One region of the Streptomyces sp. NPDC046712 genome, then DNA from elsewhere that is predicted to be linked to it. Evidence: riboswitches for the same ligand, from Rfam matches in the RefSeq annotation. Region 1 holds a riboswitch; the other holds the start of a gene.

What was found. A riboswitch is a leader RNA that binds a small molecule or an ion and turns the genes downstream of it on or off. The one in region 1 is predicted to bind cyclic di-AMP.
Region 2: another riboswitch for cyclic di-AMP. It lies ahead of ABZ939_RS09720 (LysM peptidoglycan-binding domain-containing M23 family metallopeptidase); the one in region 1 lies ahead of ABZ939_RS26630 (M23 family metallopeptidase).

What each region holds. Positions count from the first base shown of each region.
Region 1 covers NZ_JBEYYW010000023.1:40,729-44,501, forward strand. The annotation lists gene ABZ939_RS26620 (HPr family phosphocarrier protein) at 1-4, shown strand, start outside; gene ABZ939_RS26625 (GntR family transcriptional regulator) at 165-848, opposite strand; gene ABZ939_RS26630 (M23 family metallopeptidase) at 1,041-1,823, opposite strand; cyclic di-AMP (ydaO/yuaA leader) riboswitch at 1,836-2,002, opposite strand; gene ABZ939_RS26635 (pitrilysin family protein) at 2,204-3,571, opposite strand; gene ABZ939_RS26640 (pitrilysin family protein) at 3,598-3,773, opposite strand, start outside.
Region 2 covers NZ_JBEYYW010000005.1:271,681-275,453, reverse strand. The annotation lists gene ABZ939_RS09730 (STM4011 family radical SAM protein) at 1-26, shown strand, start outside; gene ABZ939_RS09725 (SGNH/GDSL hydrolase family protein) at 13-780, opposite strand; gene ABZ939_RS09720 (LysM peptidoglycan-binding domain-containing M23 family metallopeptidase) at 969-1,952, opposite strand; cyclic di-AMP (ydaO/yuaA leader) riboswitch at 1,957-2,145, opposite strand; gene ABZ939_RS09715 (tyrosine-protein phosphatase) at 2,496-3,308, shown strand; gene ABZ939_RS09710 (DUF6126 family protein) at 3,324-3,479, opposite strand; gene ABZ939_RS09705 (XRE family transcriptional regulator) at 3,500-3,773, opposite strand, start outside.

The sequences.
Region 1 (3,773 bases):
CTGACCGAATTCCGACAGGACTTCCGAGGGAGCCGCACACGCCGAAATGACGGCGGGTGCGGCTCCATTGTTTTACCTCGCGGACCGCTCCGCCGATTTCTCGGGAATTCAGGCAGCGCAAAAGAGGCCCGCCGAATTCTCATTCTTTGTATACGGCCCGCATGTTAATTGCGGACGCTCGCGGTGTTTACGACGTGTTGCGAAGCCCTCACACGTCCGCGCTCCGACCGCTTCAGCCGGTGCTGCGCCAGGGAGCGCTCCGCGTGCAGCGCGGTCAGGGCTCGGGCCCGTTCGGCGTCGCCGCGCGCCACCGCGTCCACGATCGCCCCGTGCTCGGCCCATGCCTCGACGGGCTGGGCGGCTGGCTCGACCGCGTACATCCAGGCGATCTTGTGCCGCAGCTGGGTGAGCAGCGCCGTGAGTGCCGGGCTGCCGGAGGCCTGCGCAAGCGTCTCGTGGAACCAGCCGCCGAGCGAGCGCAGATCCTCGCCCTGGCCGCGCCTGGCCCGTTCCTGCCCCAGCCTGACCAGGCCGCGCAGCACCTTGAGGTGGGCCTCGGTGCGGCGCTGGGCGGCGCGGGCGGCGCCGAGCGGCTCGAGCAGGGCCCGTACGTCGAGCAGGTCCGCCGCCTCCTGCTCGGTGGGCTCGGCGACATGGGCGCCCGCGTGGCGGCGGGTGATCACGAAGCCCTCGGACTCCAGGGTGCGCAGGGCCTCGCGGACCGGGACGCGGGAGACTCCGTAGCGGCGGGCCAGCTGCTCCTCGGTCAGCCGGCTGCCGCATGCGAAGACCCCGGAGACGATGTCGTCCCGAATCGCCGTGCATACCGAGTGCGCGGGAATGCGCATGTTCGACCTCCGCCTTAATCCGCGCGAAACCGGTTCGTCGGCGACTCTATTGCAGCAGGGCGGTATTTCGGATGGGTCTCCGGGAACATGGATATCTTTTGGCCAACGAAAAGCCCCGGCTCTGTACGAGCCGGGGCTTTTCTGACGTGCTGCGGAGCGGGCCTTGTCAGGCCCTCACGCCTCGGACGCGTCTCAGACGTTCACGCCGCGGGCGCGCAGGTACGCGACCGGGTTGATGTCGGAGCCGTACTCGGCGGTGGTGCGCGCCTCGAAGTGGAGGTGCGGGCCGGTCGAGTTGCCGGTCGAGCCGGAGAGGCCTATCTGCTGGCCCGGGGTGACGGACTGGCCGACCGAGACACTGATGGCCGACAGGTGACCGTACTGGGTGTACGTGCCGTCGTTCATCCGGATGACGATGTTGTTGCCGTACGCGCCGCCCCAGCCGGCCTCGACGACGGTGCCGGAGCCGACGGAGACGACCCGGCTGCCGGAGGCGGCGCGGAAGTCGACGCCGGAGTGGCTGCCGGAGGACCAGAGCGCGCCGCCGGCCTTGTAGCTGGTGGTCACGTACGAGCCGGCCACGGGGAGCTGGAAGGAGTTCAGGCGCTTGCGCTCGGCCTCGCGGGCGGCGCGCTCCTTGGCCTCGCGGATCTCCTTGGCGCGGGCCTCGGCCTTGCGCTTCGCCTCGGCCTTCGCACGGGCCTCGGCCTTGGCCCGCTCCAGGGCCTCGGCGGCCTCGCGCTCCTGGGCGGCGGCCTGGGCGTCGATCGTGTCCGCGAGGGAGTCGGCGGCGACGACCTGGGTCAGGCCGGTGTCCTCGAGGGAGGGGGAGTCCGCGTCGGCGGCGAGCGCCGGGGAGGCGAGGGTTCCGATGACGCCGGTGGTGGCGAGCGTCGCGACGCCGGCGATGCCCGCGCTGCGGCGCGCCAGACGGCTCGGACCACGATGCTTCCCGGTGGCACGGGTGAACGCCATGTAGTGGCTGATCCTTTCCTTCCTTCTCGCCTACCGGGTTAGCTGACGGGTTCGGAGCAGGAAGGTCTCCTACGGACCCCTCCGCACGGATGCGAAGGCGTCCGATTCACCCCAGGGACTTCGTGTGGGTCCCCGGCTCCCCAGGCTCGCGCCTGACGGGGACTCGGCGATGACTGTCCGATGCCGCGGGTGCGGCGGGTGCAACTGGCGAACAGCCGGACCGACGCTAAGCGGACCGTCTTTCAATCACCAAACAGACACGCCTGTTTGTAAGACATGCCACAGGGCATACGCCCACCCTCTCCAGTAATACGGACAAAGGGGAGGACCCCGACGTAACCTGACGTCGGGGTCCTCGAAGTGGCGCTCGGTTGCCTCAATCAGCCCGTGACAACGGTCACTTCGCCGATGCCGAGGGCGCGCACCGGCTCCTCGATCTGTGCCGCGTCACCGACGAGCACGGTGACCAGACGGTCCACCGGGAAGGCGTTGACGACGGCCGCCGTCGCCTCCACCGTCCCGGTCTCGGCCAGACGCGCGTACAACTGCGCCTGGAAGTCGTCCGGAAGATGCTGCTCGACCTGGTCGGCGAGCGTCGCGGCGACGGAGGCGGCCGTCTCGTACTTCAGCGGGGCCACGCCCACCAGGTTCTGCACGGCCACATCGCGCTCGGCGTCCGTCAGACCCTCCGCGGCGAGGGTGCGCAGCACCTTCCACAGGTCGTCAAGTGCCGGGCCGGTGTTGGGGGTGTCGACGGAGCCGCTGATGGCGAGCATCGAGGCGCCGTGGCCCTGGCCGTCGGAGCGCAGCACCTGACCGAAGGCCCGCACGCCGTACGTGTAGCCCTTCTCCTCGCGCAGGACGCGGTCCAGGCGGGAGGTGAGGGTGCCGCCGAGGCAGTACGTGCCGAGGACCTGGGCCGGCCAGACGCGGTCGTGCCGGTCGGCGCCGACGCGCCCGATGAGCAGCTGGGTCTGCACAGCGCCCGGCCGGTCCACGATGACGACCCGGCCGGTGTCGTCGGCCGTGATCGGCGGGACGGGGCGCGGCTCCGCGGTGTTCCCCGTCCACTCGCCCAGCGTCTCGGCGAGAATCTTGTCCAGATTCACGTCGGTCAGGTCGCCGACGACCACGGCGGTGGCCGTGGAGGGCCGGACGTACCCCTCGTAGAAGGCGCGGACGGCCGCGGCGTCGATCGCCTCCACCGTCTCCTCGGTGCCCTGGCGCGGCCGCGACATGCGGGAGGTGGCCGGGAACAGCTCCTTGGAGAGCTGCTTGGCGGCCCGGCGGGCCGGGTTGGCCGTCTCGTGCGGGATCTCGTCGAGCCGGTTGCGCACCAGCCGCTCGACCTCGGTGTCGAGGAAGGCCGGCGCGATCAGCGCCTCGGAGAGCAGACCGAGCGCCTTGGGCAGCCGGGAGGCGGGGACCTCCAGGGAGACCCGTACGCCCGGATGGTCGGCGTGCGCGTCGAGCGTGGCGCCGCAGCGCTCCAGCTCGGCCGCGAACTCCTCGGCGGAGTGCTTGTCCGTGCCCTCGGAGAGGGCGCGGGCCATGATCGTGGCGACGCCGTCCAGGCCCTCGGGCTCGGCGTCCAGCGGCGCGTCGAGGATGATCTCGACGGCGATCACCTGCTGGCCGGGGCGGTGGCAGCGCAGCACGGTCAGGCCGTTGTCCAGCGCTCCGCGGTCCGGGGCCGGGAAGGCCCAGGGGCGTGCTGTGCCGGGCTTCGGCTGCGGGTGGAAGTCCATGCTCGTCAAAGACGCGGCAGCGTCGGTCACTGGTCCGCTCCCTCTTCCTCGTCGCTGTCGCTCTGTTCGGTGCCGATCGGCTCGTAGACGAGCACCGCGCGGTTGTCCGGGCGCAGTCGGGCCTTGGCGACCGCCTGCACCTCCGCCGCGGTGACGTCCAGGACCCGGTGCACGGCGGTGAGGGCGAGCTGCGGGTCGCCGA
Region 2 (3,773 bases), on a different contig from region 1:
TCCCCGTCGTGCTCAGAGGGGCATGAGGTCCGGGCGCTTCGCCTCCACGTGGTCGCCCGAGCTCTCGCCCCGCAGCCGTCGCCCGATCCACGGCACCAGGTACTCCTTGGCCCAGTGGATGTCGTCGCGCCGCACGTCCAGCGTGTTCCTCGGCGGCAGCGGCGGCCAGGGCTGGTCCGGGTCGGCGGGCACGTCCATGCCGAGGACCTGGGCGGCACGCAGCGCGACCCTGGTGTGACCCTCGGGCGAGAGGTGCAGCCGGTCGTCGTCCCAAGCCCGCCTGTCCTGCACGGACTTGAGCGACCACAGGTCCAGGACCGGGCAGCCGTAGCGGTCCGCGATGGCCCGGACATGGGCCGTGTAGGTGGCGATCTTGCCGCGCAGGTGGCGCAGCACGGGTACGTCGCGGGTGTCGAAGCCGGTCGTCACCATGACCGTGCCGACGGCCGAGGTCAGCTCGGCGACGGCCCGCTCGAAGCGCTCGGCGACGTCGTCGGGGTCGCTGCCGGGGCGGATGATGTCGTTGCCGCCCGCGCAGAAGCTCACCAGGTCGGGGGCGAGTTCCTTCGCGCGGGGCACCTGTTCCTCCACGATCTGGTCGAGGAGGCGGCCGCGTACGGCCAGGTTGGCGTAACGGAATGCGTCGTGCTCCGGCAGCTGGTCGGCGAGCAGCACCGCGAAGCGGTCCGCCCAGCCGAGGAACTTCCCGTCGGGCCCCGGGTCTCCGACGCCCTCGGTGAAGCTGTCACCGATCGCCGCGTACGACCCGAATACGTGCATGTCTCTTGATCTCGAATCGTCTGCCACGGGAGCTCATCTTTCCCTTACATGTGTGACCTACGCGACCGTAAGGAGGGGTTGACGCCTGGTGAGATACGCCACCGTTCAAGATTCTGCCAAGCCGGAATACGGAAAGCCCGAAGGGGCCCGGCACAGGTGCCGGGCCCCTTCGGGGTGCTGAGCGTGCGTCAGATGCCGACGCCGTGCGAGCGCAGGTAGGCCAGCGGGTCGATGTCCGAGCCGTAGCTCGGTCCGGTGCGGATCTCGAAGTGCAGGTGCGGACCGCTGGAGTTGCCGGTCGAGCCGGAGAGGCCGATCTGCTGACCGCCGGAGACGGTCTGACCGGCGGAGACGGAGAGGGAGGAGAGGTGGGCGTACTGGGAGTACGTGCCGTCGGCGTGCTGGATGACGACCTCGTTGCCGTACGCGCCGCTCCACCCGGCGGAGTGGACCGTGCCCGCGCCGACGGCCTTGACCGAGGTGCCGGAGGAGGCGATGAAGTCGACGCCGGTGTGGTAACCGGAGGACCACATGGAGCCGGAGGCGCGGTACGGGGTGGAGACACCGCCGCCGACAGGGGCGACCCAGCCGGAGGACGAGGCCTGCGCGGGGGCGGCCTGCGCGGGGGCGGATTCCACCGTGCTGCGCTCGGTGGAGCGCGAGCTGCGCGACTCGGCGGCACTGGCGGAGGACTTCTCGGCCTTCTTCGGAGCGGCCTTGGGCGCGGCCTTCGGGGCGGCCTTGGGGGCGGCCTTGGGGGCCGTGGCCTTCGGGGTCGCCTTGGCGGTCGACTTGGCGCCGAGGGTGAGCTTCATGCCGGGGAAGATCAGCGAGGGGTTCTCGCCGACGACCTGACGGTTGTCCTCGTAGAGCTTCTTCCAACCGCCGGCCAGGTGATGCTCGGCCGCGATCTTGGACAGGTAGTCACCGGGGACGACGGAGTACGTCTTCGGCTTCGCGGCGGGCGCGGCGGCAGGGGCGGCGGCCGGAGCCGCGGCGACGGCGGCAACGGCCTGCTCGGGCGTCACGACCGGGGCGCCCTTGTCGGCGGCGTGGGCTCCGGTCGCACCGAGGAGCGGCAGGGCGACGACGGCGCCACCGGCGCCGGCGGCGACGAATCCGCGCGTGATCGGGTTGACCTTGGGACGGCGATGCTTACCCTTCGCGGGCATGGCGAATTCCTCTCCGTCGCCTGCGAGGTGAGCTGTCGGGTTCGGACTGGAGATGTCCGGCCGCGTTCTCACGCGACTTCACCCCGAGCCGTCCGGATCTACCGGTTCGGCGTACTTACCTGGGTCCCCCGCTCCTGCCATACGTGGGTGGGTGCGGATTCCGGACGGTGGCAGGATTCGGCGGTCCGACCGGATTGACGGTGACCGTAGACGAGCGGGGTCGAGGCGAACAAGCCGCCATTTTTCATTCGCATTCACGGCCGTGATATTCGCGCCGAATTCCGGTCACCCTCCGTGGATGACGGAACCTCGATGCCCCTTTCCGGTAAGGAGATTGCCCGGAACGATCAGGCACGGTCCGTCACTTTTATGACGCTGCTCACGCACCGAAGCCCATCTCCCCTATTAACAGGGCGCGTTATACCTAAGGGCCCAATTCGGACAGAACACCCATTCCCATGCCCCGGGGGTATGCGGAGCCGAGCCCACCCGGGATGATTGCCCCAGGAACCGATCTCGACCCGCCAACCTTCAGGAGCACTCGTGACGCAGCAGCTGCCGCAGGTCCCGTCGACCGAACCCGAGCTCGCCGGGGTACGCAACTTCCGGGACGTGGGCGGCCTGCCGACCGTGGACGGTGGTTCGGTGCGGTTCGGACGCCTCTTCCGCAGCGGCCACCTCGCGCACGCCACCGAGGAGGACGCGGCCTTCCTCTCCACCCTCGGGCTGCACACGATCTTCGATTTCCGCAATCACGCGGACCGGAAGGTCGAGGGCGCGGACGTCGAACTTCCCGGCGTACGGAATGTGAACATCCCGCTCAACGACCCGGCCGACGGCAAGGAGTTCTGGAAGCTGGTCAGCACCGGCGAGCTGGAGCAGCTCCGCGCCGCCCTGGGTGACGGCAAGGCGGCCGGTCGAATGTCCGATTCGTACCGGAAGATGATTGTCGAGCGGACGGCGGAGCACAGCCGGATCCTGCACGCGATGGCCGAGGACAGCATCCCCGCGCTGATGCACTGCGCGGCGGGCAAGGACCGGGCCGGACTGTCCATAGCCATCTCGCTGCTCGCGGTGGGCGTCGAGCGCGAGGCGATCGAGGCCGACTATGTGAAGTCGAACGATCCGCACCGCCGGTACAAGGTGCGCCGCAGCTCCACCGCCGCGGACGCCATGTCGCCCGAGGTGATGGAGCTGCTCAGCCCGCTCTTCGATGCGCGTCTGGAGTACCTGCGGGCGGCGTTCGAGACGATGGAGCAGACCTGGGGCACGGTCGAGAGCTACCTCTCGGACGGCCTGAAGATCAGCCCCGAGACCCGGGAGCGGCTGCGCGAGCGGCTCGTCGTCGTGGGGTGACCCCTCCCCCCTCCGCTACTGGTTCTGCCCGCCGAGCATGAACAGCAGGTAGAGGAACCCGGCGAAGAGGTGCCCGGCCACCAGATAGGCGAAGAGCCGGAGCACGAGCCCCTTGGGGAACTTGCCCTCGCCGCGCTCCTCGCCGGTGATCGATGCGGACTTCTCGGACATATCTGCCCCTTCCGAAGGGCTCAGCGCAGATGGGGGGCTCCGTCACCGAGGCACAGCTCGGCGGCGGGGCTCTGCATCAGCGTGTGGACGAAGAGCAGCTCGGCCCCGTCGCGGTCGGCGGCGCCGATGCGGTGCGGGGTGAGCGAGTCGAAGTGCGCGCTGTCTCCCGGGTCGAGTACGTGCACGGCGTCGCCGAGCGCGAGCCGCACCCGTCCGTCGAGCACATGGAGCCACTCCTCCCCGGGATGGACGCGCACGATGTCGGCCCGGGTGGCGTACGGCACGTGGACACGA